Regions from separate parts of the Clostridium cochlearium genome, predicted to be linked through region 1. Evidence: riboswitches for the same ligand, from Rfam matches in the RefSeq annotation. Region 1 holds a riboswitch; each other region holds the start of a gene.
The links. A riboswitch is a leader RNA that binds a small molecule or an ion and turns the genes downstream of it on or off. The one in region 1 is predicted to bind cobalamin.

Region 1 (4,907 bases):
TATTGCAATCAATTAAAATTTTAACATATTTGCCTTATTAAAAAAAGATTAAAAGCATATATAAGATAAAACATTAAAAATTCTATCCTAATATATGCTTTTTATATTAGTTATTTTGACTTATTATGCCAAATTCAAAACCTTGACCTTTAAGATATTCTATTAACTCTGGTAAGGATTCTACTGTAGTTTTTTTAGTGGCTGAGTCATGCATTAGTATTACTAAATGATTGTGATTTACCATGTCCCTTTTCACATTATTTAACAACTCTTCTTTAGGTACATTTAATCTTCTTGCATCGCCATTTTCTATATTCCAATCTATATGTTTAAAACCGGCATTTAAAAGTTCATTTTCATAACTTTTATGATTAAAAGATCCCCCCGGAAATCTTACTAAATTAGTTTTAAAATCTTGTCCCAAAACTGACTTAATAGCATTATCACACTTTTTTACATCTTGTACAAAGCCTTGTGGAGTATAATTGCCAAAATACTTTATATTATGACTATAAGTGTGATTACCTATAGCATGTCCTTCTTCCACTTCTCTTTTTAAGTACTCAGGATTTGATTCTACAGAAGTCCCTAGTACAAAAAAAGTAGCTTTTACATTATATTTTTTTAATATATCTAATATTTGTGGAGTATACATGCTTGGACCATCATCAAATGTTAAAAACGCAATTTTCTTTTTATCTGCATTACCCCATATTTCATCAACAGTCATAACAATAGTATTATTTTTATCTCTTTTAAGACCATCTTGTCCAACTAAAAGACCCTTGTCCTCTTTTTTATCATTATCGGTTTTATCCTCTTCTGCATTATCTTTTATTTCTTTATTTTTCTCATTTTCTTGAAGTTTTTCATCATCATTTTTCTCTTTATTTTCTATAATTTCTTGTTGTTTTTCATTATTGGATAAAACTTTTTTCTTATTAATAGAACTTTTAATCCATATGCCTCCTGCAAATACAATTAAAACAGCAAGCAGAAATATAGTTCGTCTTCTTCTTCTTTTTCTATTTTTCCTATTTCTTCTTTTATTTTCCGAGTACAAATTCATTCCATAATCTTTATCTTGCTTCATATTACATCACCCTTGCCTTTAATACTTTTTCATAACCTACTATTATTCTACTACATTCTATACTAAAAAAAATTACAAATCTATAACAAAAACTTTAATTAATGAATAATTATTAAATAACTTTTTTATATTTTAATTTTCTATACCTTTTCTACATTTAACACCTTTATAATAATAGTGTTTTATTTCTGCCATCTCTGTAACTAAATCTGCTCTATCTATTATTTCTTGTGGTGCATATCTTCCTGTTAAAATAATTTCTGTTTTTTCAGGTTTTTTATCTAAAATTTTTATAACATCCTCTGGTGAAAATAAATTATAAAACAAGGCTATATTTACTTCATCTAAAATTACTACATCATATTCCTCAGAATTTATTACTTCTTCAATCCTTTTTAAGCCCTTGACTGCTCTGTTTATATCATCTTCAGTGGGGTCATTATATATGAAACAATTCTTTCCAAACCTTTCTATAACAAAATAGGGTAAATAGTTTATAGCATTTAATTCACTATATTTCATTCCCTTGACAAATTGCCCCATAAAAACTTTTTTTCCTGCACAAGTTGCTCTTAATGCTAGACCTAATGCTGCTGTAGTCTTTCCTTTACCATTCCCTGTATAAACTTGAATATATCCTTTCTCCTCCATGATTTCTCCTCCAAATCATTATTATTCTATATAGAAATAGTCTAACATATCTTTTCTATTTGGTAAATCTATAGCATCCTGCTTGCATACATTTTGACAATCTTTACATAATAATTCACAATTTTCACCTTTTATTTCCACTCTATTTTTTTCATTGTTAAAATAATATACTTTACTACAAACTTCTATACATTTTTTACATTTATCACATCTACTGTAATTTATAATTGGTTTCCAATATCGTTTGCTTTCTATTGAAACAAATTTTATTTTATGTTCTACTAAATTCATGAGTTGAGCAGTCTTTTCTTTATCTTTTTCTGCTATATTAAATAATTTTTCTATATTTGCTCTCATATCATCTGTCATAGCTTGGAATAAAGTTTCCATAGTAGACAAATCCTTTGTCAAATTAATTCCCCCTTTTGCATTGAAAAAACATCTTTCCCTAGGAAAAGATGTTTTAGCTTCACAAAACTACCACATCTCCTATCCTCGTAGGAATGCTTACTTTAATAAAAAGGCAGGTATCCTGACTTACAGTTCATAGTTTTAATAAACTTTACCTTCCCATTATTCAACAGTGGTAAAATCTAACTCCCTGATTACAGTGGCGGGACCGTGATGGATTTTCACCATACTTCCCTTTTAAGAAATAACTATTTCACCTTTTTATTCATATTATTTTATTTTAACTATTAATTTTCTATTCCTTTTCTACAAGGAACTCCTTGAGTATAGTAATGTTTTATTTCTCTCATTTCTGTAACTAAATCTGCTCTGTCTATTATCTCTTGTGGTGCATATCTTCCTGTTAATATTACTTCAGTATGTTCTGCTTTTTTATCTAATAAATCTAAAACTTCTTGAACTGAAAATAATTCATAAAATAAAGCTATATTTATTTCATCAAAAACTACAACATCATATTCACCTGATGTTAGAACTTCCTCTGCTCTTTTTAACCCTTTTTTCGCTTCCTCTATATCAGCTTTTGAAGGTGTACCAAATATGAAAGCATTTCTTCCAAACTGTTCTAATGTGAAATTTGGAAGTATTTCTGGAGCTTTTAATTCACTATAATTCATTCCCTTTGTAAATTGACCAAAAAATACTTTTTTACCAGCACAAGTAGCTCTTAAAGATAAACCTAAAGCCGCTGTAGTTTTACCTTTACCATTGCCAGTATATACTTGAACATATCCTTTATTTGACATATAAATCCCTTCTTTCATATAGTTAAATTTATTTATTCCTTATTTAATAATATAACACAAATAAATACTTATATCTATATTTGTTCTTTTAATGGATTATTATCTATACAATCTTGAACATATTGAGTATAGATATCTTGTATTCCCCTATTTTCTCCTAATCCATGAAGATATATATTTACTTTAAAACCTTCTTTTTCTAATATATTCTTCCATGAATCCTCATCTTCCCCCGCCATATCATTTGTTGCATGATCTCCTGCTACTATCATAAAAGGCATTAATGTTACTTCTTTTATATTTCTTTCTTTTAGCTTACGAACAACTACATCTATTTCTGGAAATCCTTCTACATTAGCTACAAAAATATTTTTCAAACCGCTTTGTTTTAATACATATTGAAATTGTGAATAACATGAATTAGAATGATGTACACTTCCATGTCCCATAAATAGCACTGCAGAATCTTCTCTAATTTCAGGTATTTGTGGTTTTAAAGCTTCTACTACATTAAAATAATCTTCTATTCTATAAAGTAGAGGTCTTCCTAGTGTAAGTTTTTTAAATGCTTTTTTATTTCTAAATCTATGAACAGCTATTTTTATTTCATCGTATTCATCTCCTGGAATTATATGTAGAGATTGTACTATAACCTCTTCAAATCCATCCCTAGCCATTTTTTCTAAAGCCTCTTCTGGATTATCTATGTGTATATTATCTCTATTCTTTAATTTATTAATTATCATTCCAGAAGTAAATGCTCTTCTAACTTCATAATCTTTATAGGTTTCTCTTATTTTATTTTCTATAGCTTCAATTGTAGCCTTTCTTGTTTCCTCATAACTTGTCCCAAAACTTACTACTAAGATACCCTTTTTTGACATAAAAACATCTTTCCTTTCTTTTCACTTTATAATATTTAGGTTTCTTTTTTTATTTCACCTAAAAGATTTATATTTTCTATATTCTTTACCTTTTCATATACTTTTTTTGAAACTGCTGCAATTATAACCGTAGCAGGCCCTGCAGTTTTTCTTATATCCTCATTAATCTTATTTTCTCTTAAATAAAATTTACAATTATTATTTTTAGCTAACTCTTCTGCCTCAAACAATATACCTTTAGATCCTACTGGAACTATTTCATAAGCCTCTTCCTCTTTTAATAAGCTATATATATGATTATAGTTTGCTATTTCTTCATCATAACCTTCTATATTTATTTCTTTTCCTACTTTAGGAGTTCCTATAGAGATAAGCAAACAATCTTTTTTTATATTATTAACTCTCATTTTTCCATCATCTACAATTCCAATCACAGTAATTCCAAGACCTGTGGCCTTAGTAGGAAAATTTTCTTCTGTACTTCCATTTAAGGTTATGTTATTTATATTAGCTTCTTTTAGTTCTTGTTTTATACCTCTTATTATTTCACTACCTGTAGGCTCCATTTCATTGCAAACAGCATCTGTTATAGAAACTATTTCTGCTCCTGTACATAGAACTTCCATTAATGCTACCCTTGCTGTAAATTTTCCTACAATAAATGCTGGTACTTTTAAGGTATCCTCAAGTTTGTTTCCAATACCTCCACAACTGTCACAAGCAACTATTAAATTTTTATCCTCTGTTAACTTAATTAACGTAAGATCCCTAACTTTACTTATTTTCATAGTTTTTTAAGCTCCTTGGTAAAAATTTATAAATTAATACTGCAACTATTGCATTTATGGCAGCTACTGCTGAAAGTACAGGAACTAATGCAAGTATTCCTGCCTTACCCATTATTGGCATTAAAAGAGGTGATAAAACTAATAAATTAATTGGTCCATTTACAGTTACACCTACTATTACTGCTAAAATAATTGCCAATACTTTATTTTTATTTACCAGTAACTTATAAACTAAAGCGAATATAGCCATAGTAACTGCCATAATTACAGTTAT
Region 2 (4,907 bases), 590 kb from region 1:
CCAAAATCTTCGTTTAAACAATATTTTATGTATAAACTTTCTAGTGGTGTCCCTATTATTAATACCTTCTTATCTAAATAATTCTTTTTGTATATAAGTTTATTAGGCTTTAACTTCAATTTACTTTCTAATATTCCTAAAAACTTGTTGGTTCTACTAATACCTATAGGCATATCTAATATGTATGGAATATTAAACTTATTTTTCATATACTCTGCTAATTGAATTCCTTCTGCAGAAATAACAATATTCAAACTAGCGCAGGAAGCTTCTTTTAATTTTTCTATATTAGTTTCATTACACCATATTGATATTACTTCAACACCACAATTTTCAATAAGTTTTCTAATACTATTTAAAGTTGATATATTACCAACAATCAAAGGAGAATATCCTATTATATTTACAGAATTTAATATTTTTTTATAATTAAAAGATATAAACCTTTTACCAATTCTCAATAATGCTTCACTTATACCAAGTGAATAATTTTCAAAGCCTGTACTATTAAACACCGTTACAGGTACTTTTAACTTTTTTTCCAACACCTTACCTATTCCATTTAAATTACTACCTATAATAGTTGGTACAGGAGTATTTATAATATTTATATATTTTTTAGGATATTTTTTAAAAATACTTTCTATACTATAGATAAGATCTTCATCAAACCCCGATATTACATCATTTTGAGTTAAACTTGTATAAAATAAATTATCATTTTTAAATTCATCTAGAATATCTATTTCTAATATGGTTTTAATACACCCCTTAGGAGTTACTAATATATTTAAGCAATCTTTTAATTGAAATAAAATAGATATTATTCCTGAATAATCACTAGAGGGAGGAGGTATATATTGAAATAATTCCTTCATATAAATTTCACACTCCAAACTAAATATTTTAATATAAACTATCTACTATGCTTATCATCCTTTCTTTAGGACACATCATATTGTCTACTAATGGACCTCTTTTAAATAATTTTATATTTTTATTATGTTTTTTTTCTAAATATCTAATTACACTTTCAAAATTGTTTCCAAGTATAATATCTGAACACATAATAAGTACTATTAAATTTTTATAATTACTTCTGTTAAAAATTTCTTCTACAGCTTGTTCAAATAATTTTAAATGTTCTGCTGAAATTAATTGTATCTCAGATACTGGAAGCATATATAATTTATTATTATAATTCTTTTTTTTAGCTTGGAAATAAAATATCCTTATACATGATTTGGGACCAATAGCTAATACACAAGTATCTTGAAGTGATAAAGGCAAATTTACAAGATCACCATAGTCAAATTTTTTTATAGCTTTATGTAGCATATGTTTTTTTATTACATTCATATTAAAACCTTCTTTTTAATGCTATTTTGCAATTTCATTTAGTATAAAATCACTAAATTTCTCTAAAAGATTATCATCTAAAGTAATTGGTATATGATAATTGGTATTTTCCTTTATTTTTTTAGCTAACTGTATAAAAGTATAAGTTGAAGGTGAATTAGGTAAATTTTCCACAACCGTTTTTGCCATAAGTTCAGACAAAACTATGTCTTTTGAATATGGAATAGTATCTAAAATTAATGTATCACAATATCTACCAAACCTTTCTATTATATTGTTATTAATAGAATTTGAACTTCTACAGTTATGTATAATACCCCCAAGTAAGGCTCCATCCATAGATGAAAAAGTATTAATACTTTTCATTATATTATTTGCTGCATATAAAGACATAAATTCAGAAGAAGTTACTATATAAACAGCATCAATAAGATTTTCTCTTATGGGGGTTGAAAATCCACCACAAACCACATCACCTAATACATCATAAATTATTACATCCCATTGTTTATCAAATATTTTAAAATCATTTAATTCTTCTATTACAGCCATTATCCCTCTTCCAGCACATCCCATACCTGGTTCTGGTCCACCAGCTTCAATACAATTTACATTTTTATACCCTTGAAATAGGAAATCATTTTCACATAAGTTTTCTTCCTTTTCCCTCATAATTTCTATTAATGTTGGAATCTTATATCCCATAAGATTCCTTGTGGAATCTCCTTTAGGATCACATCCTATATGTAAAACTTTCATTCCTAATGTAGCAAAAGCTGCTGAAAGATTGGACGCTATAGTAGATTTTCCAATGCCTCCTTTCCCATACAAAGCTATCTTTAAACACTTTTTAGTCACTATTTCACCACCTTTTATAATATTAAACAATAAAAAAACTTTAACCACAAAAAATGATTAAAGTTTAACATCAAAATTAATGCCTTCACTCATTATTCCGTGAGTTATCATGTGGCTAAAAATAAGTAAGATATCCTGGCTTAGCTTCATAACTTTTTACAGTCTTCCCAGACATATGTCCAGTGACATCTTTGTAAAAAGCTTCACCTTACAGTGGCGGACCCGCTTCGGATTTACACCGAAATTCCCTTAATCTTATTTTTAATATTCAATTTTACAATTAACTTAGTCAATTATAACATAGTATCATATTTTTATCAATAAAGAAGAAGTTCAGCAAAATTCAATATTCATATAAAAAAGTATAAATTTATTAAATTGAATGCTATTATTCTTTATATTTACCTGCCTTTAACCGTTTTTATTTCTCCTCTTCCGATTAACAGTTACCTTTTCACCTTTTCTAAGCTTTGCCCTCATGTCATTAATAATCTTATCCATTTTTTCTAATTCTTTTAATATGCTTTTTTCTTCATGATCTGTTTCAATTACCTTATAAATTCCTCCATTTTTTATGACAATCCTTTTATCAGCCATAAGTGCTAAGGTTGGATCGTGGGTGGCCATTAAAACTATTTTCTCTTCATTAACAAGAAGATTTAAAGCTCTTTTTCTATCTATGCCTGCATTTTCTATTTCATCAATTAATACAATAGGAGAAGTGCTTAATATTGCAGTATCCGCTATCATTAATGCCCTTGATTGTCCTCCACTTAATCCTGTTATAGGACTATCTAGGCAAAACTTTTCACCTGCTAATTCATTTGCAGCTTCTATTATCTTTTGTATAATTTCTTCTTCATTATCAATCATTCTACTTTTTGCATGCAACTGTAAAAATTCCTTTACAGTTAAATCCATGACAAAGTTCATATTTTGTGATAATTGAGCCACCAATTTATTGCTTGTAGAAAATCTAAGACTTTTATTCGGTAGTTCATCATTAACTAAAATTACTCTATTAGTAGGTGTATCTCTATTAGCAGCCCATTCTATATCAGCCAATAATCTACTTTTACCTGAGCCCGTTGGTCCTACTATAGATACTATTTCACTTTTACAAATGGTTAATTTATCAAAATTCTCTTTATTCCCATGCTTATCTTTTCCCGCTATTATGGTTATAGAATCCACTTTATCCTTTTCTAATCCTAAAAACATAATCATTTGATTTATATAAACTTCTAAATCCACTTTAATCTTTTCTATATCTATTGCCCACTCCTCAATTTCCTCTTCTGTAAAATGATTTAAATACTCTTCAAATGTAGATTCTTCATATTCTTTTACATCTAATTTATTATTTTCAAAGAAAGACAATATAAAAGGATATTTCTTCTCTAAATCTTTTATTTTTTTTGTTTCCAATTCCTTTATTTTAATCATTGTTATCACCTATATTCATCTTTCGCACATTTCCCATTTGATATTCTTCTCCTATCCTTGTTTCTCCTAAACAATATGAGCATAGTGCAGAAGGCATTGGAAACTTTAATTCTCGTCCATTTACTGTTTCAATACTTAAATTTTCATCATACACAAGGGTGCTAAGTTCAAATGCTCCTTGTCCTGTCAATCCATTAACAAAAATAATTACCGCTTGAGGATTTACTGATTGCACTCTTGAGGCAAAAACTTCTCTTTCCGCTTGAGAAACAATATCTCCTTTTGTTATTACAATAATATCTGCAGTTTTTAGCATAGGCCCTATTTTTTTAGGTGTGTTTATACCACTTAAATTATCTATTACACATATTGCCTTAATGCCTTTTAAATATGGAGAACATCTATTACACAATCCTGCACTTTCTGTTATAAGTAAGTCTAAATTTTCCTTTACTCCCCAGGTTACAACTTCTTCTATATTACTTGCAAAATAATGATCTGGACATAACGATGCTGATAATCCCTTTTTAACTGGAACATCTGCTTTTTTATATAAAATATCATCATCTGTATACAAGCAGTCAAATTTAACTACTCCTACAGTTAACCCTCTATTTTTAATAGCCTCTATAGTTTTTAATATTACAGAAGTTTTTCCTGAAGAAGGAGGACCTGATACAGTTACTAAATTCATAAACTCTCATCTCCTTTTACAGAACTATTAAATATATCTTCACATTTTTTTATTAAACTACTTATATCATTTTCCTTTATATAATCCCAACCAATCCACATATATTTATTGTCTTTTGCAATCATATTATCTACATTTGGATTTACACTTGGAAATTTACCATTATGAGCTAATATCTCTCCCACTTCCTTTGAAGCAAAAAAGTCTACAAGTGGTTTTAATTCTTCTTTTTTCTCTTTTTTACTTAACATAAATATAGGACTTATAATGGCTCCATCTTTAGGCCATACCGCAACCATAGGACCTTCTTGTTTTATCATTTTTGTAAAGAAATATGGCATAATTGTAACAGCTGGTTTATCATATTTTTTTATATGAGACTTCACCATTTCTGATGGATGCATACTCTTTTTCAAACTCTTTCCTAAGCTTTTTAGCCCTTCTTCTCCATAATTTTTGTAAATATTCAATAAAATAGCATTAAATAAATCAAAATCCCCTATAGGTAAACTTACACTGTTTTTAAACTCTTCTTTTAATATATCTTCCC
Region 3 (4,907 bases), 110 kb from region 1:
ATTCAGTGGATAATATGAAAGTAAAACAAATTTTAGAAGAGATAAAAAAAGAAGAGTATTGGGATCAAATGTAGTAGGAATCCCTGCTTCAAAATGGATTGGATGCAATAAATGCAAAAAAAGGTTAGATGAAAAAGAAGATCAATTTCCATATGTAGACTCAGAACAATTAAAGAATACAGCCTATTTAATATCAAATTTTTTAACTAATTTTAATATGGATACTTATAATAAAATAGTAAATGGAGATAAAATATATTCTAGTAACAAAAAAGTAGATAAAATAGGAGAAGTTAATGGATTTAAATTAAATAAAATAAATGCTTATCCAATAAAAAGTGGCTATGATAGTGTAACAGAATATGAGTATATTAATAAAAATGATAAAAAGTATATTTTCACAGAGCAAATTAAAACATTTATTAATTTAGATGACTATGGTGAGTTTAAATCACTAGATAAAGATAATAATTGGCTTTATTCTATAAGTAAAGATTCAAAATATAATACTAAAGTTTTTTATTGTTTTGGAATACATTTTGGAGAAATAAAAGGTGATATTTCCATAGAGGAAGCAATGAATATATTAAAGGTTTATTCTAAGAAATATTTCTATTATTAATAAATAGTATAAGGACAGCATAATGATAATAACTTGAATGATGATCAACTATTAGATAAGTTAATTAGAGATAAAATATTTATTATTGAAGGAAAAAAATAAAATCTTATACCATCTAATGAAGAAGTTACAAATAGGGTAAACCTCCTTTACTATTTGCAGTAACAAATGTGTTTTACGATGATGGAATATTTGATATTTTTTTCAGTTCAATTACTCTGTTATTATTATTATCATAAATATAAAAGTTTTTATTCAATAGTGAAACTACCTGAATACTTTTTTCTCCATAACAAATAAATATATTATTTTTATATTTATGATATTTTCCTTTTTCAATTATACTATTATTAAATTTTATAAAAAATTCTTTTTCTGTAAAATTAAATTCGTATACATCAGGTAAATACTCTGTAGATTGATAAAAACCTTTAATATATTCTAAAGGTTTTTCTTTATTTAAATTATAAATACTAAATATTAATAATACAACTAATATAATATTTAGTATAAGTGAAAAAGATAATATAATTTTTTTATTTTGCTTCATTTTAAACACCTCATAGAAATCTTATAGATAATAATTTCATTAATACTCCATTTTAAAGATAATGTAAAACTAAGAAATGAAATTTAAATAGTTAATAAGTCTATTTACAAGCCTTTTAGCACCTGTTATTTTAACTTTATCATCATTATATGTGCTAATAAAAATTTTTTCCCCAAATAAAGAATCAATAAATCTTGGTTTTATTATAATAATATTATTTTCTTGTTTCATTTCCCATTTCATATCTTCTAGAGCAGTTTCTAAATGTGCTGTATTTATAATAGGTATAATTTTCTCTGTATCCATATATTGAAAAGCATTAATAACAGCCATTATTATAAATGACAAAATAAAATATTTCATAGAATTATAACTTAATTCATTGTTTATTAAAATCATTGATATTGATATTATTATTATTGCTATGGAATAAAGCAATAAAAACTTAAAAAAATGCTTAAAATAAGAATTAATTTTATTCATAGATATCTCCAATTTATAATGTGATGTTAAAAACCCATCCTTTCAGTTTTTATCAGATATTTCCTTTATATTATATCATGAGTTGTACAATTCAATGCTCTACCTGTTTAAATAGTATTTTATTATAGTTTGAGTATTAAGCTTTATGTCTGTTGACATTAAGTATACAGGATATTTAAAGCTTTTACTATCAACTTCATAGCATATTAAAAATCCATATATTATGTTATAATAAAAATATAGAATATTAAACTAATCTACTATCTTAGGGAGTGAAATTATTGGAACAATCGTTATATATGTTAACAACATTATTCATGACATTGTTAATTATGGGGTTTTTTGATAAAAAGAAAAAGGATAAGATTAAATAATATCTTTGTATTTTGATAGATTAAAATATATTCCAAATTCTAATGAAAAATTTTTAGGCAGATATATGGTTAATTTTTCAGATGATTATTTTAAAAAAGACGTTAAGTGTGCAACTATAATTATAAAATTTAACAATAAAAGTAATTCAATATTTTTAAGTTAATTCCACTATTCTATTTATTACAAGTATAAGGCAATAATATAAAACCTCAAAGTGCGTCTTTTGACAAATTTCGTTTACGTATTTATAATAAAATAAGTAAATAATTTAATAGTTTAATAGTTTAAATTTTAGGTGCCTTGTTAGGCTTAATATGGAAACAGGTGAAAATCCTGTACGGTCCCGCCGCTGTAATGGGGAGATTTTATAAAGTATACCACTTCACATAAGAGGGAAGGTTTATAGAATTGAAGAACCAAAGTCAGAAGACTTACCTGTAATTAGACACTAATAACTCTACGGTTGATAGGGGAGGTGTATTAAAGTTACTTTTATAGACAACTATAATATGTTTTTATATCAACTTCTCATATGTTATTGAGAAGTTTTTATTTTTTACGAATAATATAATATTTAAATTTAATTGTAGAATTTTAGTGTCAGAGCTAATCACTTATACATAATTTTATTTAATGAATTAGGAGGGAAAATATATGAAGAAAAATTTGAACTTTAAGAGAATAATGTCAGCTACTTGTATAGCTTTGGTTTTAGGAGCATCATTTACAGCATGCTCAAATACAGCTAAAGATACAGCAAATAAAGATGGAAAGGCTACAGAAGTAAAGGCTACAAAATTTACTCCTTTTGAAATTGAAACTTATAATACAGTTGTAAAATATACAAAAGTCCCTGAAAAGGTAGTTAGTTTTAATGCACATACAACAGAAAATTTATTTGCATTAGGCTTAGAAGATAAAATAATTGGAACAGCTTATAATAATGCAAAAATACTTCCACAATATGAGGAAAAACTTAAAAAAATACCTGTGTTGGCAGAAAAATATCCTTCAATGGAAGCTCTTCTTGGAGCAGGTCCTGATTTTGTATATGGTAGAAGTTCTGCTTTTGGGAAAAAGGGAGTAGGGACAGTTAAAGATTTTGTAGACAATAGTATAATGCCTTATGTTTCAAAGGCTACTTATACAGAAGGGGCTACAATAGAAGATACATATGAAGATTTCCGCAATCTAGGTAAAATTTTTAATGTAGAGGATAGAGCGGAAAAGATAGTTGAAAAGATGAAAAATCAAATTAGCGAAGTACAAAAAAAGACAAGTAAAGTAGATAAAAAGATTAAAGTTTTTGTGTATGATAGTGGAAATGATCAGGCCTATACAGCAGGAAAAAGTCTTCAAAGCAATATTATTGAACTTGCAGGTGGACAAAATATATTTGGTGATTTAAAAAAGACATGGGAAAAGGTTAGTTGGGAAGCAGTTGTAGAAAGAAATCCACAATGCATAATTATAAATGATTATGGCAAAGTGTCAGCAGAAGATAAAATCAAATTCTTAAAAAGCAACAAAGCATTAAAAGATATAGATGCAATAAAGAATAACAGATTTGTAATTTTACCATTACCAAGTGTATTTACTGGAATTAGAAATGGAGATGCAGTAGAGAATTTAGCAAAGGAACTTTATCCTGATTTATTTAGATAGGTTGGTGAAATAATTGAAGACTATCTTCAAAGAAAACACATCTTTTCTTTTTATAATTTTGTTTGTAATTATGATTTTATCAATGGTGGTAGCTGTTGGAATTGGTCCTGTGTCTATTGATTTTATGGATGTTTGGAAAATAATATTATACAAGCTAGGTTTTAATATAGATGGGGTTGCACAAATAAGTAGCAATATTCAACGAATAGTATGGTATTTAAGGCTCCCAAGAGTTATATTAAGTGCAGTTGTAGGAAGTGGTCTTGCAATAGCTGGAGTAAGTATGCAGGCTTTTACAAAGAATCCATTATCCGATCCATATATACTTGGAATATCATCAGGAGCATCTGCAGGGGCAGTGGCAGCAGCCCTTATAGGCATATTTAATATTTTTGGGATTTTTGCTATGCCAATAGGAGCTTTTATAGGTTCGTTAATATCTATAATTGTTGTATATTCTCTATCAAGAACCAAAGAAGGAATATTACCTATTAGACTAGTTCTTACTGGACTAGCAGTGTCTTCAATTTTTTCCGCATTTACAAATTACCTTATATATAGTTCCAAAGATGAAAGTGGAATTAGAAATGCAGTATTTTGGATGATGGGCGGACTTTCAGGTACTAAATGGATATATATTCCCATACCTTTAGCAGTACTTATAGTATCAATTCTAGTATTATTTTGTTTAAGTAATGCGTTAAACACCATGCTAATTGGTGAGCAAACAGCTATAGTATTAGGAATGAATATAAAGCTTATAAGAACTATAGTAGTTTTGGTTTGTGCATTACTTACAGGAACTTTGGTTGCCATAAGCGGATCAATAGGTTTTGTAGGATTAATAGTGCCACATATATCAAGGAATTTTGTAGGCTCAGATCATAGAAAAGTTCTTCCCATTTCTGCGCTTTTAGGGGCATTATTGATAATTTGGGCAGATGTTGCAGCTAGAATGGTGGTTGCCCCTCAGGAACTACCTATAGGAATAGTTACTGCACTTACTGGAGGACCATTTTTTATATGGTTACTTAAACGAAATAGATATTCTTTTGGAGAGTGAATAATATGTACCTAGAAATAGAGAATCTTGACTATGAGATAGAAAATAAAAAAATATGTGATAAAATAAAACTTCAGGTTAACAAAGGAGAGTTTGTAGGTATAATAGGACCTAATGGAAGTGGTAAGTCTACACTTTTAAAGAATATA
Region 4 (4,907 bases), 1.1 Mb from region 1:
ATTATATAACTGATATATGAAAAATTATATACTAAATATGCAAAAATAATTATTCATAATATTCTAAATTAAAGCAAAATAGAGTTTTAATAAAAAACAAAGTTACCTTAGTATAAATAATTTTTTAGTGTAAATAATATTCAGTGAGGTTATTTAATTTTGTTTAGGAGGGATTTTTATGTCAAAAACACCCCTTAAAAAAGTTATAAAGGCTAAACTGAAAGCTAACAAGGAATTAACACCTATGGAGAAACTTAGAGAGAAAATGAAATATGAAATAGCGGAGGAATTGGGGTTAATAGATAAAGTTAAAGAACAAGGATGGAGTTCATTAACTTCCGAGGAAACTGGAAGAATAGGTGGTATAATGACAAAGAGGAAAAGACAGCTGAATATACCTAAAAATGTTGACTTACAGAAGAAAAATATATAATATATGTAAGTATAAAAGTATTAAAGGGGTATATAAAGATGGAGTGCTATAAAGACTTTGCACAAATATATGATGATTTAATTAAAGAGGATATAGACTATTATAGCTGGAGTAATTTTATTATGGATATAGTGAATACCCATAATGTAAAAAAAGATGCATATTTGGATCTAGCTTGTGGTACTGGTAATATTACAAAATTAATATCCAAGCATTTTAAAATTACTTGGGCTGTGGATTTATCTAGTGATATGCTTGCAGAAGCAGAAAGTAAATTAAGATATAGTGGAGTTAAAGGAAATTTTATAAGACAAAATATAAGTAAATTAGAATTAGGTAAAAAATTTAATTTTATAACCTGTTGCCTTGATTCAATAAATTATTTAACAAGTATGGAAGATGTAAAAAGTTGTTTTAATAGAGTATATGACCATTTAGAAGAGGAAGGAATATTTATATTTGATATAAATTCTTATTATAAAATAACGGAAATACTTGGAAATAATATTTATAATTACGATAGTGAAGAAGTATTTTATACTTGGGAAAATTATTTAGAAAAAGATATAGTAGAAATGTATTTAACCTTTTTTATAAAAAAGAGCAATGGATATTATGAAAGATTTGATGAATTACATAGAGAAAGAGCTTATAAAATGGAATGGTTAGAGAATTTGATAAAGGAAATTAACTTTAAGATAATAGGGAGATTTAATGGATATGAATTTAAATCTGTAAATGAAAAAAGTGAAAGAATAGTTTATGTTTTAAAGAAATGATATATGGAGGGAAATAAAATGGCAGATAAATTAGTAAAAGCTACTGCGAAAGATGGCCAAATAAGAATAATAGGAGCTATAACAACAGAATTAGTTAACAAAGGAGTTAGCATACATAAATGTAGTCCTACAGGGGCTGCAGCTTTAGGTAGATTATTGACAGCAGGAAGTCTTATGGGAAGTATGTTAAAATCAGAAAAAGATACTATAACTATAAAAATTGATGGTGGAGGAGAAGCAAAAGGGGTATTGGCAACTGCATATCCTGAAGGAAAGGTAAAAGGATATATAGGAAATCCATTAGTGCATTTACCTTTAAATGAGCAAGGTAAATTAAATGTAGGTGGTGCTATTGGGAAAAATGGTAATATAACTGTTATAAAAGACTTAGGACTTAAAGAACCCTACGTAGGACAAGTTCCTATATATTCTGGAGAAATAGGAGACGATTTAGCATATTATTTTACTGCTTCGGAACAAACACCTTCAGCTGTGGGACTGGGAGTTTTAGTTGATAAAGATTTATCTATTAAGGCCTCTGGAGGATTTATTATACAGATGATGCCAGATGCAGATGAATTGATTGCTGATTTTGTTACTTATAGATTAGAAGAGATTCCATCAATAACTGAGTTTATAGCTAAGGGAATGAGTGTAGAAGATATATTAGAATTTATTTTTGAGGGAATGGATTTAAAAATTTTAGAGAGTGTAGTACCAGAATATACATGTGATTGTTCTAGAGAGAAAATTGATAGAGCACTTATTAGTATAGGATATAAAGATTTAAAGGAAATTTATGATGATGGAAAAACTGAAGAGTTAGTATGTCAATTTTGTAATAAAAAATATTATTATGATCATGAAAAAATAGGGGAACTACTAGAAAAAACAAAGAGATAAATTAGGTATGTTTCCATTAAAACACATTGAAAAAAGCCACATAAAGCCTTATAATGTTAATAAATTGTAAATTAAATACTAGATTTTAGGTGTAATTTTTTAATTACTTAAAAGAGAAAGTGGTGAAAATCCACTACAGCCCCCGCTACTGTAATAGTGGACAATTCCTATTATCCACCAGCTATAACTGGGAAGGAAGGATGAGAAAGAAGCTAAAGTCAGGAGAACTGCCTAGAATATATCACTTCGGAGGGAAGAATTGCTAAGATTAATTCTCCTTGCTTAAAAGCAAGGAGTTTTGATTATAAAAAGCTTCCACTTTAAAGTGGAAGCTTTTAAATTTAAGAAAGGTTGGTAAAACAAGTATGAATCTATTAGAAGAAACTCTAAAAAGTATCAAGCCAGCAGATAAAGAAGCTGTAAAAAAAGCATGGGAGAGAATGGACAGTTTAAGTAAGCCTATAGGAAGCTTAGGTAAATTAGAAGAAATTGCAGTGCAAATATCCGGTATTACAGGAAAAGTAAAAAATGAAATAAATAAAAAAATGACTATAATAATGTGTTCTGATAATGGCATTTGTGAAGAAGGAGTAAGTGCTTGCCCTCAAGAATTAACTGCTCTATTAGCAGAAAATTACGTTAAAGAAATAACAGGTATTGGAGTTCTTTCTAAGCATGTTAATGCAGATATGTGTGTAGTGGATATAGGCGTAAAATCAGATTTAAAAGATACTAGAGTAGTTAACAAAAAAGTAGCTTATGGAACTAAGAATATGGCAAAAGAACCTGCTATGACAAGAGAAGAAGCTATTCAAGCTATAGAGACAGGAATAGAATTAGTAGATAAATTTGTAAAGGAAGGATACGATTTATTTGGTACTGGTGAAGCAGGTATAGGAAATACAGCCACTAGTGCAGCAGTAATAAGTGTATTATCTGGAATAGATTCTGATAAAATAGTTGGAAAAGGATCTGGACTTACAGAAGAAGGTTTTTTAAATAAGAAAAAAGCTATAAAACAAGCCATAGAAATAAATAAACCTGTTAAAGAAGATGTTGTAGATGTAATAGCTAAAGTAGGTGGATTTGATATTGCAGGAATATGTGGATGCTTTTTAGGAGCAGCTAAAAATAGGGTTCCTATAGTTATAGATGGTATAATATCATCAGCAGCAGCATTATGTGCGTATAAAATGAATGAAAATGTAAAGGACTTTTTAATACCATCTCATCTTTCAGCGGAACCAGGCATTGAATATGTTACAAAAGAAATAGGGCTTAGTCCATGTCTTCATATGGAAATGAGATTAGGAGAAGGTACAGGATGTCCCCTACAATTTTTTATGATTGAAGCAGCTCTTTGTGCTATGAATAACATGGCTACTTTAGCAGAGGCTAGTATAGTGGATAGTGAATTTTTAGTAGATATTAGAGAAAAATAATAAATGATTGAAAATTATAAATACATATTGACAAAATAAAAAATAGTGGATATAATTGTGTTGTATTGCTTATATGTTTTTTAAATTTAAAATATATAAGCAATTTGGCTCGATAGCTCAGTCGGTAGAGCAGAGGACTGAAAATCCTCGTGTCCCTGGTTCGATTCCTGGTCGAGCCACCAGTATTGCGGGAGTGGCTCAGTGGTAGAGCGTCACCTTGCCAAGGTGAACGTCGTGGGTTCGAATCCCATCTTCCGCTCCAATATATGGCACTATAGCCAAGTGGTAAGGCAGAGGTCTGCAAAACCTTTATTCCCCAGTTCAAATCTGGGTGGTGCCTCCAAATAAAAAAAGCATCTTAAAACAGAACTGTTTTAAGATGTTTTTTATTTAGTGAATAACTAATAGTGAATAATGAACAATTGAGGATGATTTTCTTCCGTTGCACTACAGAAAATCTTTATTTAGGGAAGCTAAATATCAAGGTTTAATAAAATTAAACGCTTTTCGAAATGACAATGGAGAAAAGCTATCCATAATTATTCATTGTTCATTATTAATTATTCATTACACAAAATGCTTCCCCTATCTATAAGGTTTCCTTTTCTTAAATAAACAGGTTTTACATTATGTTTAAATAAAAAATCTTTTATTTCATTTCCATATTTAAAATAATCTAAATGGCCGAAAAAAGCCATTATATTTTTTCCTATAAGTCCACAACATCCGCCTATAAATCCATAGTCTAATCCAGGTAAAATTATATCTCCAGGAGGAATTAAAAGTACATCTAAATCTACTTTTTTAGCTTCATGAGCAATAACTTTATCAGAAGTAATTATTGCTTTATTGCTAACTACGGCCACAGAACATTTAGTATAACCTTGATTTACATTTATTAATTTTTTGTGTTTTACACTGTTAAGTAAAACAGGATCTGTATATTTTAAATTATGTATAAAAACATTATCTAAGTTTACTGCATTTAAGCCTATATCCATTGGATAATTAGAAGATAATGAGTTTTGAGATAGTTTTATATTAAAACCTAGAGTTTTTAATTTTTCTATAAATTTTTTATTTGCATCTTTATGTAAAACTAAATTTTTTTCATCTAATATGTGTATAAGTATGTCAGGATGACCAGAAATAGCATAGTATAATAAAGAGAATAAAGGGCATTTTATAATATTGTAACCTAAAGAAGTTAAATTAGATTCTTCTTCTATGGATAACCTACTATCTACAAATAAATATTTCATAAATACATCACCTAATAGTAAATTTTATATTAGATTTTTACTAATTTCAATATGAATATACATAAAAATAAAACACATACTATGACAG

Region 2: linked by a shared signal. The riboswitch ahead of CKV72_RS05870 (nucleotide-binding protein) and the one ahead of CKV72_RS03015 (ATP-binding protein) in region 1 are both predicted to bind cobalamin.
Region 3: linked by a shared signal. The riboswitch ahead of CKV72_RS02465 (ABC transporter substrate-binding protein) and the one ahead of CKV72_RS03015 (ATP-binding protein) in region 1 are both predicted to bind cobalamin.
Region 4: linked by a shared signal. The riboswitch ahead of cobT (nicotinate-nucleotide--dimethylbenzimidazole phosphoribosyltransferase) and the one ahead of CKV72_RS03015 (ATP-binding protein) in region 1 are both predicted to bind cobalamin.

The regions. Positions count from the first base shown of each region.
Region 1 is NZ_LT906477.1:620,001-624,907, reverse strand. It holds gene CKV72_RS03025 (polysaccharide deacetylase family protein) at 107-1,093, opposite strand; gene cobO (cob(I)yrinic acid a,c-diamide adenosyltransferase) at 1,226-1,744, opposite strand; gene CKV72_RS03015 (ATP-binding protein) at 1,766-2,155, opposite strand; cobalamin riboswitch at 2,250-2,431, opposite strand; gene cobO (cob(I)yrinic acid a,c-diamide adenosyltransferase) at 2,443-2,961, opposite strand; gene CKV72_RS03005 (sirohydrochlorin cobaltochelatase) at 3,036-3,845, opposite strand; gene CKV72_RS03000 (AIR synthase related protein) at 3,881-4,633, opposite strand; gene CKV72_RS02995 (ECF transporter S component) at 4,620-4,907, opposite strand, start outside.
Region 2 is NZ_LT906477.1:1,209,353-1,214,259, forward strand. It holds gene CKV72_RS05860 (nitrogenase component 1) at 1-878, opposite strand, end outside; gene CKV72_RS05865 (hypothetical protein) at 907-1,359, opposite strand; gene CKV72_RS05870 (nucleotide-binding protein) at 1,381-2,217, opposite strand; cobalamin riboswitch at 2,326-2,490, opposite strand; gene CKV72_RS05875 (ATP-binding cassette domain-containing protein) at 2,629-3,663, opposite strand; gene CKV72_RS05880 (GTP-binding protein) at 3,656-4,357, opposite strand; gene CKV72_RS05885 (ABC transporter substrate-binding protein) at 4,354-4,907, opposite strand, start outside.
Region 3 is NZ_LT906477.1:510,122-515,028, forward strand. It holds gene CKV72_RS02445 (tetratricopeptide repeat protein) at 1-74, shown strand, start outside; gene CKV72_RS02450 (hypothetical protein) at 59-622, shown strand; gene CKV72_RS02455 (hypothetical protein) at 798-1,172, opposite strand; gene CKV72_RS02460 (hypothetical protein) at 1,242-1,655, opposite strand; gene CKV72_RS12200 (hypothetical protein) at 2,035-2,193, shown strand; cobalamin riboswitch at 2,307-2,483, shown strand; gene CKV72_RS02465 (ABC transporter substrate-binding protein) at 2,685-3,695, shown strand; gene CKV72_RS02470 (FecCD family ABC transporter permease) at 3,766-4,758, shown strand; gene CKV72_RS02475 (ABC transporter ATP-binding protein) at 4,764-4,907, shown strand, end outside.
Region 4 is NZ_LT906477.1:1,925,407-1,930,313, reverse strand. It holds gene CKV72_RS09485 (alpha/beta-type small acid-soluble spore protein) at 179-433, shown strand; gene CKV72_RS09480 (class I SAM-dependent DNA methyltransferase) at 472-1,212, shown strand; gene hslO (Hsp33 family molecular chaperone HslO) at 1,231-2,115, shown strand; cobalamin riboswitch at 2,186-2,364, shown strand; gene cobT (nicotinate-nucleotide--dimethylbenzimidazole phosphoribosyltransferase) at 2,481-3,557, shown strand; tRNA gene CKV72_RS09465 (tRNA-Phe) at 3,664-3,739, shown strand; tRNA gene CKV72_RS09460 (tRNA-Gly) at 3,745-3,819, shown strand; tRNA gene CKV72_RS09455 (tRNA-Cys) at 3,826-3,900, shown strand; gene CKV72_RS09450 (DUF6873 family GME fold protein) at 4,118-4,819, opposite strand.